Regions from separate parts of the Actinoplanes sp. NPDC048988 genome, predicted to be linked through region 2. Evidence: predicted binding sites of a transcription regulator. Region 2 holds the regulator's gene; the other holds the start of a gene.
The links. Region 2 encodes HrcA, which represses chaperone genes, less so after heat shock. Its sites were predicted from a motif close to GGTTNGCACNCTCNNNNNGAGNGTGCNAACC; they were not measured.
Positions count from the first base shown of each region.

Region 1: the regulator HrcA is predicted to act here: its motif matches at 826-856, upstream of groES (co-chaperone GroES).

Region 1 is NZ_JBICTW010000002.1:662,164-669,957, forward strand. Features, by position in the region: gene ACGFJ7_RS10130 (methyltransferase domain-containing protein) at 1-755, opposite strand, end outside; gene groES (co-chaperone GroES) at 983-1,297, shown strand; gene groL (chaperonin GroEL) at 1,370-3,019, shown strand; gene ACGFJ7_RS10145 (ABC transporter ATP-binding protein) at 3,030-4,841, opposite strand; gene ACGFJ7_RS10150 (ABC transporter transmembrane domain-containing protein) at 4,838-6,529, opposite strand; gene ACGFJ7_RS10155 (hypothetical protein) at 6,582-6,836, opposite strand; gene tsaD (tRNA (adenosine(37)-N6)-threonylcarbamoyltransferase complex transferase subunit TsaD) at 6,846-7,794, opposite strand, start outside.
Region 2 is NZ_JBICTW010000019.1:58,207-66,000, reverse strand. Features, by position in the region: gene ACGFJ7_RS39205 (IclR family transcriptional regulator C-terminal domain-containing protein) at 1-401, shown strand, start outside; gene ACGFJ7_RS39200 (hypothetical protein) at 766-1,074, shown strand; gene dnaJ (molecular chaperone DnaJ) at 1,333-2,475, opposite strand; gene hrcA (heat-inducible transcriptional repressor HrcA) at 2,493-3,515, opposite strand; gene ACGFJ7_RS39185 (DUF4870 domain-containing protein) at 3,669-4,223, shown strand; gene hemW (radical SAM family heme chaperone HemW) at 4,257-5,459, opposite strand; gene ACGFJ7_RS39175 (enoyl-CoA hydratase-related protein) at 5,496-6,275, shown strand; gene ACGFJ7_RS39170 (hypothetical protein) at 6,328-7,194, shown strand; gene ACGFJ7_RS39165 (PAS domain-containing protein) at 7,335-7,794, shown strand, end outside.

The DNA.
Region 1 (7,794 bases), on a different contig from region 2:
CGCTCGCGCAGCAACACCGCTCGGCGCGGGACCTCGGCCAGCGGGCCGCACCAGAAGGCGGCCTCGACCAGATCGCCGTCGACGCTGGTCCACTCGCCCTCGGCGCCGGGCGGCAAGAGGTCGTGGTCGATGCCGGGCGCCAGCTTCAGGACGGTGCGCGGCACGCGCTCGGGCAGAGAGGCGATGAAATCCCAGGGCGGTGAGTACGACCGGGGATCGAACACCCGGCCGCGGCCGGCCTTCCGGCGGGCCGGGTCGGCGAAGACCGCGTCGTACCGCTCGACCGGCACCGACGTCGCGTCGGCGCATTCCACCCGTACGTCCAGGCCCAGCGCCTCCGCGTTGGCGGCGGCCATCGCCGCTGTCTCCGGATCGGCTTCCACGGCGTACACCGAAATCCCGAACCTCGCCGCCGCCAGCGCGTCCGAGCCCAGCCCGCAGCCCAGATCGGCCAAGGTCCGGACCCCGGCCGCCGCGAGGCGCCTCGCCCGCCTCTCGGCGACGACGGCCCGCGTCGCCTGTTCCAGGCCGGCCCGGGTGAAGAACATCGACGCCGCGTCGGCGCCGAACTTCCCCACCGCGCGACGGCGCAGCTCGACCTGGGTCAGCGCGGCCGAGGCCAGGTCCGGCGGGACGCCGCGGGACCGCAGTGCCGAAGCGGCCGCGAGCGGATCACTTCCGGCGACCTCCATCGCGCTGTCCAGCGCCTTCACCCCTTCGGGGGTACGCAGCAGGGCCGTCGATTCCGCAGTCACGCAGGCATTCTCCCCCGTGCGACTTCATTGGCACTCTGGTTGACGGAGTGCTAGTTCCGGCCTAACCTCCGATTAGCACTCTCATCCTGAGGGTGCCAACCGCGCGGCCATCCGGGCGCGCGGTGAGGCACCAGGCGGACCGGCACCCGCGACGACGGCCCCGCCCGGTGGCATGAGGCATCAGACCGGCCATCACCGTGGCCGGCGAAACCTGTACCCAGGAGGGTATGCCCGTGACTACCGCGACCAAGGTTGCGATCAAGCCGCTCGAGGACCGCATCGTGGTCCAGGCGAACGAGGCTGAGACGACCACGGCGTCGGGCATCGTGATCCCCGACACCGCCAAGGAGAAGCCGCAGGAGGGCACCGTCCTCGCTGTGGGCCCCGGCCGCATCGACGACAAGGGCAACCGCATCCCGGTTGACGTCAAGGTCGGCGAGACGGTCCTCTACTCGAAGTACGGCGGCACCGAGGTCAAGTACGCCGGCGAGGAGTACCTGGTGCTCTCCGCCCGCGACGTCCTCGCGGTCATCGAGAAGTGACCTACTGACAGTGCTGACCGCCCTGGCCCGTGATCACGGGTCAGGGCGGTGGTGCGTGAAGGGACCTTAAACATGGCGAAGATTCTCAGCTTCTCGGACGACGCCCGTCACCTGCTCGAGCACGGGGTCAACTCGCTCGCCGACACGGTCAAGGTCACCCTCGGCCCGCGCGGCCGCAACGTCGTCCTCGACAAGAAGTTCGGCGCTCCCACGATCACCAACGACGGTGTCACCATCGCCAAGGAGATCGAGCTCACCGACCCGTACCAGAACCTCGGTGCCCAGCTGGTCAAGGAGGTGGCGACGAAGACCAACGACGTCGCCGGCGACGGGACCACCACGGCGACGGTGCTCGCCCAGGCGCTGGTGCGCGAGGGCCTGCGCAACGTCACCGCGGGTGCCAGCCCCATCTCGCTCAAGCGGGGCATGGACAAGGCCGCCGAGGTCGTCTCGGAGGCGCTGCTCGGCAAGGCCGTCGAGGTCGCCGACCACAAGGCGATCGCGAACGTGGCCACCATCTCGGCCCAGGACGCCACCATCGGCGAGCTGATCGCCGAGGCGATGGACCGGGTCGGCCGCGACGGTGTCATCACCGTCGAGGAGGGCTCGGCCATGGCGACCGAGCTCGAGGTCACCGAGGGTCTGCAGTTCGACAAGGGCTTCATCTCGCCGAACTTCGTGACCGACGCCGAGTCGCAGGAGGCGGTGCTGGAGGACGCGTACATCCTCCTCACCACCCAGAAGATCTCCAGCATCGAGGAGCTCCTCCCGCTGCTGGAGAAGGTGCTCCAGAACAGCAAGCCGCTGCTGATCGTGGCCGAGGACGTCGAGGGTCAGGCGCTCTCCACCCTGGTGGTGAACGCGCTGCGCAAGACCATCAAGGTCGCCGCGGTGAAGGCGCCCGGTTTCGGTGACCGCCGCAAGGCGATCCTGCAGGACCTGGCGATCGCCACCGGTGGCGAGCTCATCGCCCCCGAGCTCGGCTACAAGCTCGACCAGGTCGGCCTCGAGTCGCTGGGCACCGCCCGGCGCATCGTCGTCGACAAGGAGAACACCACCATCGTCGACGGTGGCGGCAAGAAGTCCGACGTCACCGACCGGGTCTCGCAGATCCGCAAGGAGATCGAGGCGTCGGACTCCGACTGGGACCGCGAGAAGCTTCAGGAGCGGCTGGCCAAGCTCTCCGGCGGCATCGCGGTGATCAAGGTCGGCGCCGTGACCGAGGTCGAGATGAAGGAGCGCAAGCACCGCATCGAGGACGCCATCGCAGCGACGAAGGCGGCCGTCGAGGAGGGCACCGTGCCCGGCGGTGGCGCCGCCCTCGCCCAGGTGGCGAAGGAGCTCGACGGTGGCCTCGGCCTGACCGGCGAGGAGGCGATCGGCGTTTCGATCGTCCGCAAGGCGCTGGTGGAGCCGCTGCGCTGGATCGCGCAGAACGCCGGCCACGACGGTTACGTCGTGGTGGGCAAGGTCGCCGAGCTGGGCTGGGGCCACGGCCTCAACGCGGCCACCGACGAGTACGTGGACCTGGCCGCGGCCGGCATCCTCGACCCGGTGAAGGTGACCCGCAACGCGGTCTCCAACGCCGTCTCGATCGCCGGCCTGCTGCTGACCACGGAAAGCCTCGTGGTGGACAAGCCGGCCGAGCCGGAGCCCGCCGCCGCCGGCGGTCACGGCCACAGCCACGGTGGCCACGGCCACCAGCACGGCCCGGGCTTCTGACCGGACAGCATCACCGAAGGGGCGCGTCCTGCGGGGCGCGCCCCTTTTCGGTCTCGTCGTCCAGCAGGTCGGGGACGCGCTCGCCGTGCCAGGAGCGCCACAGGGCCGCGTAGGGGCCGCCGGCGGCCACGAGCTCGTCGTGGGAGCCGAGCTCGGTGATGCGGCCGTCCTCGACCACGGCGACCCGGTCGGCGTCGTGCGCCGAGAAGAGCCGGTGGGCGATGGCCACGACCGTACGGCCGTGGAGCACCGCCGCCAGCGACCGCTCCAGATCGCGGGCCGCCCGCGGGTCGAGCAGTGACGTCGCCTCGTCGAGGACGAGCGTGTGCGGATCGGCCAGCACGAGCCGGGCCAGCGCGAGCTGCTGCGCCTGCGCGGCCGTCAGCGCCTGCCCGCCCGAGCCGACCACGGTCTCGAGCCCGTCCGGCAGGGCCTCGGCCCATTCCAGCGCGCGCACCGCCTGAAGCGCCCCGCGCACCTCGTCGTCCGCCGCGCCCGGCCGCACCATGGCCACGTTGTCGCGGACCGTGCCGATGAACACGTGGTGTTCCTGGCTGACCAGCGCCACCTCGGTGCGCAGCCGGTCGAGCGGCAGCTCACCCAGCGGCACCCCGCCCACCGTGATGGTGCCGCCGGTCGGTGCGTGCACCCCGGCCAGCAACCGGCCCAGCGTCGACTTGCCGGCGCCGGAAGGCCCGACGATGGCCAGCCGCTCCCCCGGTTCGAGCGTGAGATCGATGCCGTGCAGCACTTCGCGACCGGCCACATAGGAGAACCGCACGCCGGAGACCTCGATACGCGTCCCCACCGGCTCCTTCGCCGCCCGCAGCTGGACGCTCTCCCGCGCCTCGTCCTCGACTCCGAGCAGGCGGGCCAGGGACGCGCCGCCGATCTGCAACTCGTCGAGCCAGCTCAGCAGCCGGTCGAGCGGGTCGATCAGCATCTGCGCGTAGATGACCGCGGCCGTGAGCTGCCCCAGCGAGATCGAGCCGCGCAGGTAGAGCCAGCCGCCCAGGACCAGCGTCGCCACCACCGGCAGCACGTACGCCGCCTCGACCACCGGGAACCACACCATCCGCAGGAACAGCGTGTACCGCTCGGCCACCCAGCTCTGGCCCAGGTCGGCGTCGGAGCGCTCGATCCGCTGCCGCTGACGGCGCAGCGCGTCGACCGTCCGCGCGCCCTCGACCGTCTCGGCCAGCCCGTCGGTGACCGTCGAATAGGCCGCGTTCTGTCGCAGATAGCCGGCCGGCGCGCGCCGCAGGTACCACCTCGTGCCGACGACCAGGATCGGCACCGCGACCAGCAGCGAGAGCGCCAGCACGGGCGTGACCACGATGAGCGCGCCCACCACGAGCACGACGGTGATCAGCGCGATCATCGTCTCGGGCACGGCCAGCCGCACACACCGCGACAGGGCGTCGACGTCACGCGTCGTCCGGGTCAGCAGGTCACCGGAGCCCGCCCGTTCCACTGTGGAGAGCGGCAGGGCGAGCACCCGGTCGACGAACTCCTCGCGCAGCCGGGCGAGCACCCGCTCACCGAGCCGGGCCGAGGCCAGATGCGCGAAGCGCACCAGAATCGCTTGCAGCACGACGAATCCGGCGATCAACGCGGCCAGTTTGTCGACCACCCCGACACCCTTGCCCTGCCGGATCGCCTCGACCAGGTCGCCGAGCAGGGGCGGACCGGCCAGCCCGGCCAGCGCACCCAGCACGTGCAGCCCGACCGCGATGGTCAGGGCACGCGGGTAGCGCCGGAAGAGATCACGGGCGTAGCGCCGCACCTGGGCCGTGTCGGCCACCGGCAACAGGTTGCTCACGCGGCGTCCTCTCGCAGCACCGTCCGGGCGTAGCCCGGTTCGCTTTCCAACAGCCCCCGGTGGGTGCCGGTGGCGACCACCCGGCCCCCTTCCACATAGAGCACCCGGTCGGTGCGGTCGAGCACCAGCGGGCTGGACGTGCAGATCACCGTCGTCCGCCCGGCCCGGGCCACGGCGAGCCGGTCGGCTATCCGCGCCTCGGTGTGCGCGTCGACCGCGCTGGTCGGCTCGACCAGCACGAGCGTGTCGGGGTCGGCGACCAGGGCCCGGACCAGCCGCAGCCGTTGCTGCTGGCCGCCCGAGAAGGAACGCCCCCGCTCGGCGACCTCGCTGTCGAGCCCGCCGGGCAGCGCCTCGACGATGTCGGTGGCGGCCGCCGCGTGCAGCGCGGCCGGGAGCCGGTCGTCGCCGGCCGGGTCGAGATCGGACCGTAGCGGACCGGTGAACAGCCGCGCGTCGTTGTCGCCGACCAGGATCCGCTCGCGGACCGCGGCCAGCTCGAACGACGACAGCGCGTGCCCGCCGACGGTGGCGCCCTCGGCGTACCGCCCCAGGCGGTCGGCGATGGCGGCAGCGTCGGCCGGCACCGCCGCGACGATCGCGGTGACCTCGCCCGGCCGGACCGTCACGCCGGACTCCGGGTCGGCCAGGTCACCGGCGAGCAGGCTCGCCGGAAGCGGCCCGGCCGGGTCGGGCAGGTCGGTTTCCGCGGCCAGCATCGAGACGACGCGACGCGCCGAGACGTGGCCGCGGGTGAGCTTGTCGATCGCCTCGGTGAGCTGCCGCAGCGGCGTGACGAGGAACGCGGCGTACGCGTAGAAGGAGACCAGCTGGCCCACCGTGATGTGGCCGGTGAGCGCGAAGCGCGCGCCGAGCCACGTGACCAGCACCAGGAAGATGCCGGGCAGCAGCACCTGCGCGGCCTCGAGCAGCGACTCGACCCGGGCCGTGCGCACCCCGGCCGCCCGCAGCCGCTGCGACTCGGCGCGGTAGCGCTCGCCCATCACCGCCTCGCCGCCGATGCCGCGCAGCACCCGCAGGCCGCCCACCAGATCGGCGGCGCGGCCGGTGAGCAGGCCCTGCTGGTCGCGGGAGGCCTGCTGGAGCCGGTGCAGCGGGCGGATGAGCAGGCCCACGATGGCCATCAGCAGCGGCACGCCCAGCACCACCACGAGGCCGAGCGGCACCAACGTGGTGAGCAGGATGACCGTCACCGCGACGACGGCGATGAGCGAGCCGGTGCCCCGGGCGGTGATGTCGACGGCGGAGCCGATCTGGCGGATGTCGGAGGTGCCGATCGCGACCACCTCGCCGGTGTCGAGCCGGCGCGGGAGCGCCGACCCGAGCCGCCCGGCCTGGCGGACCGTGACCTGAACGGTCCGGAACATCGCGCCGAGGAAGTTGATGACCGCGAACCGATGGCGCACCACACCGAAGAACGCCTGACCGAGACCGGCCCCGAGCAGCGCCAGCGACCAGATCAGAAGGTCGTGCCGGTCGTGGTCGGTGGCGGCGTCGATCGCCTTGCCGACCACGGCGGGCACGGCGGCCTGGCAGAGCATCCAGAGCACGGCCATGACGATCGCCGTGTAGACGGCGAACCGGTCACGCCGGATCAGCCATCGCAGATAGCGGACCGGGGACCGGCCGTCGGGGGTGCCGGGATCGGCATCGGGTAGTCGTCGCATCAGGGCCCCGACGTTACGGCGGGGGTACGACAAAACGCGACGCGTTTTCCCCTCAGCGGTCGACCGGGCTGAAATCCCACACGTGCGGCGCCCGGGCGATGAGATTCGGCGGGGGCGCCGGCAGGTTCTCGGGGGTGTTCCGCCACTTCGAGATGACGACGATCCGGTTGTCGGTGGACGAGTAGACGTCGCTCGACACGTGCTGCGGAAGCACCTCGATCCGCGGCACGGCCACGTCACAGACCCACGTCAGCAGCTCGTCGAAGCCGCTCTTGGAAGCCCGTATCTCCCACATCCGCGCGATCATGTTCGCTTCCTACCCCGCCACGCTGACCGAGGTCAATGGCATCGCGGAATCGGCGGGCAGATCGAGACGGCTGGGCGCCACACCGGCGGCGACCAGCCGCGAGCCGAGGGCCGCCACCATCGCCCCGTTGTCCGTGCAGAGCTGCGGCCGGGGCACGCGGACCTCGATGCCGTGCTTGGCGGCCCGCTCCTCGGCCAGTACCCGCAGGCGCGAGTTGGCCGCCACTCCCCCACCGATCACCAGCGTGCGGACGCCGTGGGTCAGGCAGGCGTCGATCGCCTTGGCGGTCAGGACGTCACACACGGCCTCCTGGAAGGAGGCGGACACGTCGGCGATCGGTACCGGATCGCCGTCGCGTTGCCGGGCCTCGACCCAGCGGGCGACGGCCGTCTTGAGCCCGGAGAAGGAGAAGTCGAAACGGTGCGCCGCGAGGTCCTTGGCCGCGGTCAGCCCGCGCGGGAACGCGATCGAGGCGGAGCCGTCCCTCGCCGTACGGTCGATGACGGGCCCGCCGGGAAAGCCCAGCCCGAGCAGGCGGGCCACCTTGTCGAAGGCCTCGCCCGCCGCGTCGTCGATGGTGGCGCCCAGCGGCTTGACGCCGTTGGTGAGGTCGTCGACGAGCAGCAGCGAGGAGTGCCCGCCGGAAACCAGCATGGCGATGGCGGGCTCGGGCAACGGGCCGTGCTCCAGGGTGTCGACGGCCACGTGCGCGGCGAGATGGTTGACCCCGTACAACGGCTTGTCGGCCGCCACCGCGTACCCCTTGGCCGCCGCCACCCCGACGAGCAGCGCCCCCGCGAGACCGGGCCCGCTGGTCACCGCGATCGCGTCGATGTCGGCCAGGGTGACCTTCGCCTCGTCCAGCGCGCGCTGCATGGTCGGCACGAGGGCCTCGAGGTGGGCGCGGCTGGCCACCTCGGGCACGACACCGCCGAACCGGGCGTGCTGGTCCACACTG
Region 2 (7,794 bases):
AGGAGCCCCGGGTGGTGCCCGAGATCCTGGCCGAGCACTCCCGGTCGGGCATCGTCGCGCGGTACCGGCCCACGCTCGACGTCTTCATGACGGCGCTCCTGGAGGTGCGGGCTCGCGGCTGGGCGCTCGCCGACCAGGACCTGGCGCCCGGGATCAGGTCCGTCGCCACGGGCGTGCGCGACGGCAACGGCCAGGTCATCGCGGCGATCAACGTGACCGTGCACGCGGCCGAGACGTCGGTCGAGACCCTGGTCCAGAAACACCTGCCCCACCTGCTGCGCACCGCCGCCGACATCAGCGCCGACTACGCCCGCCTGGCCGCCGTCCCCACCACGACGGTCGCCGCCGCCGCCATGACCGACGCCGCCTCGGCCACGATGGACGCCGCTTCCCACTACTGACGCCACCTCCACCGCGACGGCGCCGCCCCCACACCACGACCGGCGCCCGTCCCTACACGACGACCGGCGCCGCCCGCGCCACGACAGGCGCCCGTGGCCACGTCACCACCCGTCCCGCCCCTTCACGACGGGCGCCGTACCGACGTCCCCACCCGTCCCGCCCCGTCACGACGGGCGCCGTACCGACGTCCCCACCCGTCCCGCCCCGTCACGACGGATGCCGTCGCGCAATGACCGGGGACGTCCGCGCCGGGATCGAGGGCTGCGCCCGGGCGTTGGCGTTTGGGCCGGTCGCGCTTCCAGACTGTGCTAAGGGCCGCTTGGGGCGGGCCATCGGCGGGTATGAGTGAATTTCATGAAGGTGGTGTCTGAGCTCTTCGAACCCGAGCCGCCACGCTGGGGCCTCCGGGGTGATCCATGGGTGTGGCGGGCGATGGCCGAGCGGCTCGCCACGACCTATCTACCGCCGTCCCTCAGTGAGGTCGAGCGGCTGCTCTACGCCGAGTTCGACCGCCTGGTCAGCGTCAACCTGGCCTCCGAGACCACCGCGTGGGTGGTCCGTGAGGAGTTCGCCCACGGTGGGCCGTCCAGCGGAGCCGTCCACCTGGACATCTGGCGAGCAGAGCTCATCCCCCTGCTCCTCGACCGAGCCAGCAGCCGAGTAGGCGGCTGACCGAAGGACCACGACCGAGCCAGCAGCCGAGTAGGCGGCTGACCGAAGGACCACGGCCGGGCCAGCAGCCGAGTAGGCGGCTGACCGAAGCGCCACGACCGGGCTAGGGGTTTGAGCGCGACCACTCACGCACGTCGCCCGGGTGGGGTGAGCGTTCCGGGCGCGCAGCGCCCTGCTCGCCCCGCCCGGGCCCTCGGCGGGAGCAGCGATCTGTACGCCCCACCCCGCTACGACATCCTGCCTTTGACCTGGAAAGGCTCAGTGGCCGTTGAAGGCGTCTCGCATGCGGCTGAAGAAGCCGCCCTGCTTGCTGAGCTCGGCCACGTCCTCGCCTCGGGTCTTGGCGAAGTCGCGCAGCATGCGTTCCTGGTCGGCGGTCAGCTTGGTCGGGGTCTTGACGTCGAGGTGAACGAACAGGTCGCCCCGGCCCTGGCCCCTCAGGTGGGGCACGCCCTTGCCGCGGATGCGCAGCGTGCTGGCCGGCTGGGTGCCGGATTTGACCTCGATGGCCTCTTCGCTGTCCAGCGTCTTGATCGTCAGGCGGGTGCCCAGCGCGGCCGCGGTCATCGGCAGCGTCACCCGGCAGTGCAGGTCGTCGCCCTTGCGGGAGTAGACGTCGTGCGGGCGCTCGTGGATCTCCACGTACAGGTCGCCGGGGGTGCCGCCGCCGGGGCCGACCTCGCCCTGCTGGGCCAGGCGGATGCGCATGCCGTCCTCGACGCCGGCCGGGATCTTCACCGTCAGCGAGCGGCGGGTGCGCACCCGGCCGTCGCCGGCGCAGGTCGGGCACGGGTGCGGGATGACCGTGCCGTGGCCCTGGCAGGTGGCGCAGGGGCGCGACGAGACCACCTGGCCGAGGAAGGTGCGCTGCACGCTCTGCACCTCGCCGCGGCCACCGCACGTCTCGCAGGTCGCCAGGTGGGTGCCCGGCGCCGTGCCCGCGCCCGAGCACTGGGTGCACAGCACCGCCGTGTCGACGGTGATCGGCGCCTCGACGCCGAAGGCCGTCTCGTTCAGGTCCAGCTCGAGCCGCAGGATCGCGTCCGCTCCGGGCCGGGTGCGGGGGCGTGGGCCGCGGCCGCCGCCGCCCGCCGCCGAGCCGAAGAAGGCATCCATGATGTCCTGGAAGCCGACGAACGGGCCGCCGGCCCCGCCGGGTCCGCCGGGACCCATGCCGCCGCCGGGCGCGAGCGGGTCGCCGCCCAGGTCGACGATCTGGCGTTTCTGGTCGTCGGACAGGACCTCGTACGCCGCGTTGATGTCCTTGAACTTCTCATGCGCTTCCGGGTCCGGGTTGACGTCCGGATGGTACTGCCGAGCCAGTTTGCGGTAGGCGCGCTTGATCTCGTCGTCGGTGGCTTCCCGGCTCACGCCGAGAATGCCGTAGTAGTCCTTGGCCACGGGCTCCGCAATCCTCGTCAATTTTGTGCTAGAAGGTCGCCCACGTAGCGTGCCACCGCGCGCACGGTCGCGATGGTGCCGGGGTAGTCCATCCGGGTGGGGCCGAGCACACCGAGCCCACCGACGATCGTCGCACCGGGGCCGTACCCCGTGCTGACCACGGACGCCGACCGCAGGTTGTCGATCTCGTTCTCGTCGCCGATCCGGACCCGCGTGGTGCTCGGTTCCAGGTCGCCGATCAACTTCAGCAGGATGACCTCTTCCTCGAGGGCTTCGAGGACCGGGCGGAGGGTGCCTTGGAAGTCCAGCACCCCACCTCTTGTCAGGTTAGCCGTACCCGCCAACGCGAGGCGTTCCTCACTGCGCTCGACCAAGGTCTCGAGGAGCACCGAGGCCAGGCACGCCATCGTGGCCCGGCTTTCCGGCGCGCAGTCGTCGACCAGGCCCTGCACCAGCGGTGGGGTGTCGGCGAGTTTCTTGCCGGCGAGCTTCTCGTTGACGCGGCGGCGCAGGTCGGTGACGTCCTCGGGCGGCACCGGGCCGGGCAGCTCGACCAGCCGCTGCTCGACGCGGCCGGTGTCGGCGATCATCACCAGCATGAGGCGCGTGGTGGAGATCGGCACCAGCTCGAGGTGACGCACCGAGGAGCGGGCCAGCGACGGGTACTGCACGACCGCGACCTGGCGGGTGAGCTGGGCGAGCAGGCGCACCGTGCGGTGCACGACGTCGTCCAGGTCGACGGCGCCGATCAGGAACCGCTCGATGGCTCGCCGCTCGGCCGGGCTCAGCGCCTTGACCTTGGAGAGGCGGTCGACGAACAGCCGGTAGCCGGCGTCGGTGGGCACCCGGCCGGCGCTGGTGTGCGGCTGCCGGATGTAGCCCTCCTCCTCCAGCACCGCCATGTCGTTGCGCACAGTGGCCGGGGAGACGCCCAGCTGGTGGCGCTCGACCAGTGCCTTGCTGCCGACGGGCTCCTGGGTCTCGACGTAGTCCTCGACGATCGCCCGAAGCACTTCGAGCTTGCGGTCATCGAGACTCATATGACCCCTCCCCCACTGCTTTGGCACTCCGGATGACAGAGTGCCAGTCTACGTCGCCGCGGACGGCAGCGCGATGATCGAGTGCGGATGAATAGACAGGGCATCAGCATGTCGCCCTCGACCGCATTGAAGTGCGGCCCTACCGTGTCAGCCATGACTGAACCGCCTCGTCCGCCTGGTGAACCGAACCCGAATGACCCCACCAGGCCGTTCAACCCTTATGCGGCTAACGACCCGACTTCCGGATCGACACCGCCGCCGTACACCCCGCCGCCGGGTTACGGCCCGCCGCCCGGATATCAGCCGCCCCCGCCGGGCTACCAGCCGCCTCCCCCGGGTTACCAGCAGGGATACGGCGGTGCTCCCACGCAGGACGACCGCACGTGGATCCTGGTCGCCCACTTCGGCGGGGCCGCGGGCGCGTTCCTCGGCGGTGGCCTCTCCGGCTGGATCGCGCCGCTGATCTCGCTGCTGGCCAAGGGCAACCTGTCGCCGTCGGTGCGCGCCGAGTCGGTGAAGGCGCTCAACTTCCAGATCACCTGGGCGATCGTCACCCTGATCGGCTGGGTGACGTCCTGCATCGTCATCGGCTTCATCATCATTCCGGTGGCCGCGCTGATCGCCATCATCTTCGGCATCATCGCCGGTGTGAAGGCGAGCAACAACGAGCCGTACGACTATCCGATGTCGTTGAAGCTCATCAAGTAGCCGAGCCGGGCACGGGGGCCCGGCGTTCCACAGTCAGACGACGTCGCGAATCACGGCGTCGGCCAGCAACCGGCCACGCAGGGTCAGTTCCAGACGCCCTTTCTCGTACGCCCGGGCGTCAAGCAAGCCGTTGGCCAGGGCCTGCTTGGCGCCGACCTGGTCGACCCGGTCGAGGGCGATGCCGTCGCGCAGCCGCACGCGCAGCATGACGTCCTCGACGTGCCGGTCCTCGTCGGTCAGCAGCTCGCGCGCGTGACCGGGCGAGACACCTTCGGCCAGCCTTTGCGCGTACGCCGTGGGGTGCTTGACGTTCCACCAGCGCACCCCGCCGACGTGGCTGTGCGCGCCCGGCCCGAGACCCCACCAGTCGGCGCCGGTCCAGTAGAGCAGGTTGTGCCGGCAGCGGGCCGCGTCCGAGGTGGCCCAGTTCGACACCTCGTACCACTCGAAGCCGGCCCCGCTCAGCTGCTGTTCGGCCGCCAGGTAGCGGTCGGCGGCGACGTCGTCCGAGGGGTACGGGATCTCGCCGCGCCGCATGCGGGCGGCCATCCGGGTCCCGTCCTCGACGATCAGGGAGTACGCGCTGACGTGGTCGACACCCGCGTCGACGACCGCCCGCAGCGACGCGTCGAAGTCCTCCGCCGTCTCGCCCGGCGTCCCGTAGATGAGGTCGAGGTTGACGTGCTCGAACCCGGCTTCGCGGGCCTCGCGGGCGGCCTGCGGCGCGCGGCCCGCCGTGTGCTTGCGGTCCAGGATCCGCAGCACCGCGGGCGCCGCCGACTGCATACCGAGCGAGATCCGGTTGAAGCCGTGCTTTCGCAGCGTCCTCAGATACGACAGATCAACAGATTCCGGATTCGCCTCAGTGGTCACCTCGGCGCCGGGCGCCAACCCCCACGTCTCATCGATCCCGGCGAGGATCCGCCCGAGATCGTCCGCGCTCAGGAGCGTCGGCGTTCCGCCGCCGAAGAACACCGTGTCCACTTTTTCGGGATTTACGGCTTTACTTGCCAGCCTCAACTCGCGCAGAACCGTTTCGGCATACGCCTCCCGGCTGCCCCCGCCGCCCAGCTCCGACGCGGTATAGGTGTTGAAATCGCAGTAACCGCATCGAGAAGCGCAGAACGGCACGTGGACATAGACCGCGAATCCGTTCTTGCCGGCCTCAGCCGTCGCGGTCGCGGGAAGCGACCCGTCGGAAGGAACAGGTAAACCATCGGGAAGTGCGCCGGCCATCCCTCAAGTGTGCACGCCGCCCGTTAGGGTGCCGCCATGGCTCTGGTCCGTACCGTCACCGACGCCGGGGTGACCACCATGACCCTGGACAGCCCGGCGAACCGCAACGCACTCTCCACCCCCCTGATGCGCGAGCTGCTGGACGCGCTGGCCGAGGCCGTGACCGACGCCTCGGCCCGGGTCGTGGTCCTCTCGCACACCGGCCCCGTGTTCTGCTCGGGCGCCGACCTCAAGGAGACCGCCGAGGCCCGCGAGACCGGCCGGGTCCCGGCCGAGCTCCTGGCCGACGTCCTGGCCGCGCTCTGGGAGTTTCCCAAGCCCGTGGTCGCGCGCGTCGGCGGTCCCGCCCGCGCCGGCGGGCTCGGCCTGATCGCCGCCGCCGACATCGCCGTCTGCACGACCGAGGCGACGTTCGCCTTCTCCGAGGTACGCCTCGGCGTCATCCCGGCCGTCATCAGCGCCACCGTGCTCCCCCGCCTGGCGCCGCGCGCGGCGGCCGAGCTCTACCTCACCGGCGACGTCTTCGACGGCGCCCGGGCGGCCGAGATCGGCCTGGTCACCGCGGCCGTCGAGGCCACCGATCTGGACGCCTCGATCGAGCGGTACTGCGCCGGGCTCGTGCGCGGCGGGCCACTCGCCCTCGCGGGCGCCAAACAACTTCTCCGCCGTACGCCCAAGGAAAGCGTCCGCGAGGAGCTCGCAGAACTCTCTCAGCGTTCGGCCGGATACTTCCGCTCGGCCGAGGGCCGCGAAGGTGTCGCCGCCTTCCGGGAGAAGCGCGACGCCGCCTGGGTCCCAGCGACCGGTCAGCAGTGACCAGGTAGTGGTGATCTCGTTGACTACTCTTGTTGCCTGAACAACTTTGGGGGTGTGGGTGCGCAGGACACCGGTCGTGGCGGCACTGGCGGTGGTGACGCTCGTTGGTGCGCTCGGCGTGTTCGCCGTCGTCCGCTCCTTCTCCGGCGGCCTCAAGCTGCCCAAGATCGGCCCGGAGTGCGTCGTGCGGGCCGACGGCGAGGTGACGCTCGACTACGTGCAGATGGCCAACGCGGCCACCATCACGGCCGTGGGCGTCCGCAAGGGCATGCCCGAGCGGGCCGTGGTGATCGCGCTGGCCACCGCGCTCCAGGAGTCGAAGCTGGAGAACCTCGACACCGGCGACCGCGACTCGGTCGGCCTCTTCCAGCAGCGTCCCAGCCAGGGCTGGGGCACGGTCGAGAAGATCAAGGATCCGAGGTATTCGGCCGACCGGTTCTACACCGCGCTGAAGAAGGTCAAGGGCTACCAGAAGATGCGGGTCACCGACGCCGCGCAGAAGGTGCAGCGCTCGGCCTACCCGAACGCGTACGAGAAGTGGGCCGACGAGTCCGCCGTGCTGGCCAAGGCGCTGACCGGCCGGGCCACCGGCGCGGTGGAGTGCTCGGTGAGCGGTTCGCCGGTGCTGCGTGGCGCCGCCGCGTCGGCCGCCCTGATGGAGGGCCTGCGGCTCGACTGGGGCAAGGGCCTGACCGAGTCGGCGACCGCCGGGCCGGTGGCCGGCCTGACCGTCGCGGTGGCCGACGTGAACGCCGGCTGGCGCTATGCCCACTGGCTCGTCGCCCATGCCTCGGCGACCGGTCTCGAACGGGTACGTTTCGCCGATCTGGAGTGGCACGCGCCGGACGGCAAGTGGCAGGCGGCGACCGCGCAGGGTGGCGCCGACAGGGGCCGCGTGATCGCCGAAGTGTTCGATTGACGTCCGATTTTCGGTGTGTGGCCGGAAATTTCGGACGGCGTTTTACTCACCCTGAGTGATGTTGAGCGTTTTCGGTACGCAGTTGCGTAGCGTATACATAGACGTGGACAGACAGCTACCGTCCTGGTACTAAGTAGGACGTGTCGAGGGCGATCGAGTGGATCCTTCTAGGTTCTGGCAGCTGTCTGGCGATCCTGGCCGGTGTGCGGGCGCATCGCCCGGCCCGGTTCGGCCCCTGGCTGCTGCTGGCCGGCGCAGTCGCGTCACTGGCCACGGGCGACGTCTTCTTCGCTCTGCGTGATCACGGCCTGGCCGACGGGTTCTATCTGGCGATGTACGTGCTGGTCGCCGGCGCGCTGCTGCGTTTCACCAGCGGCGGGTCAGTGATCGACGACCGGGCCCGGCTGATCGATCTGCTCGCCTTCGCCTGCGCCAGCCTGCTGGTCCTGTGGGTCTTCGTGGTCGGCGGCATGTCCGAGCTCGGCGGCATCTCGGCGGCCGACGTGATCGGCTCCATCCTGCTGGTCGGCGTCGCGGTCCGGCTCAACCTGGCCACCGGGCGCAACGTCGCGGCCATGCTGCTGCTGGTCGGCGCGCTGG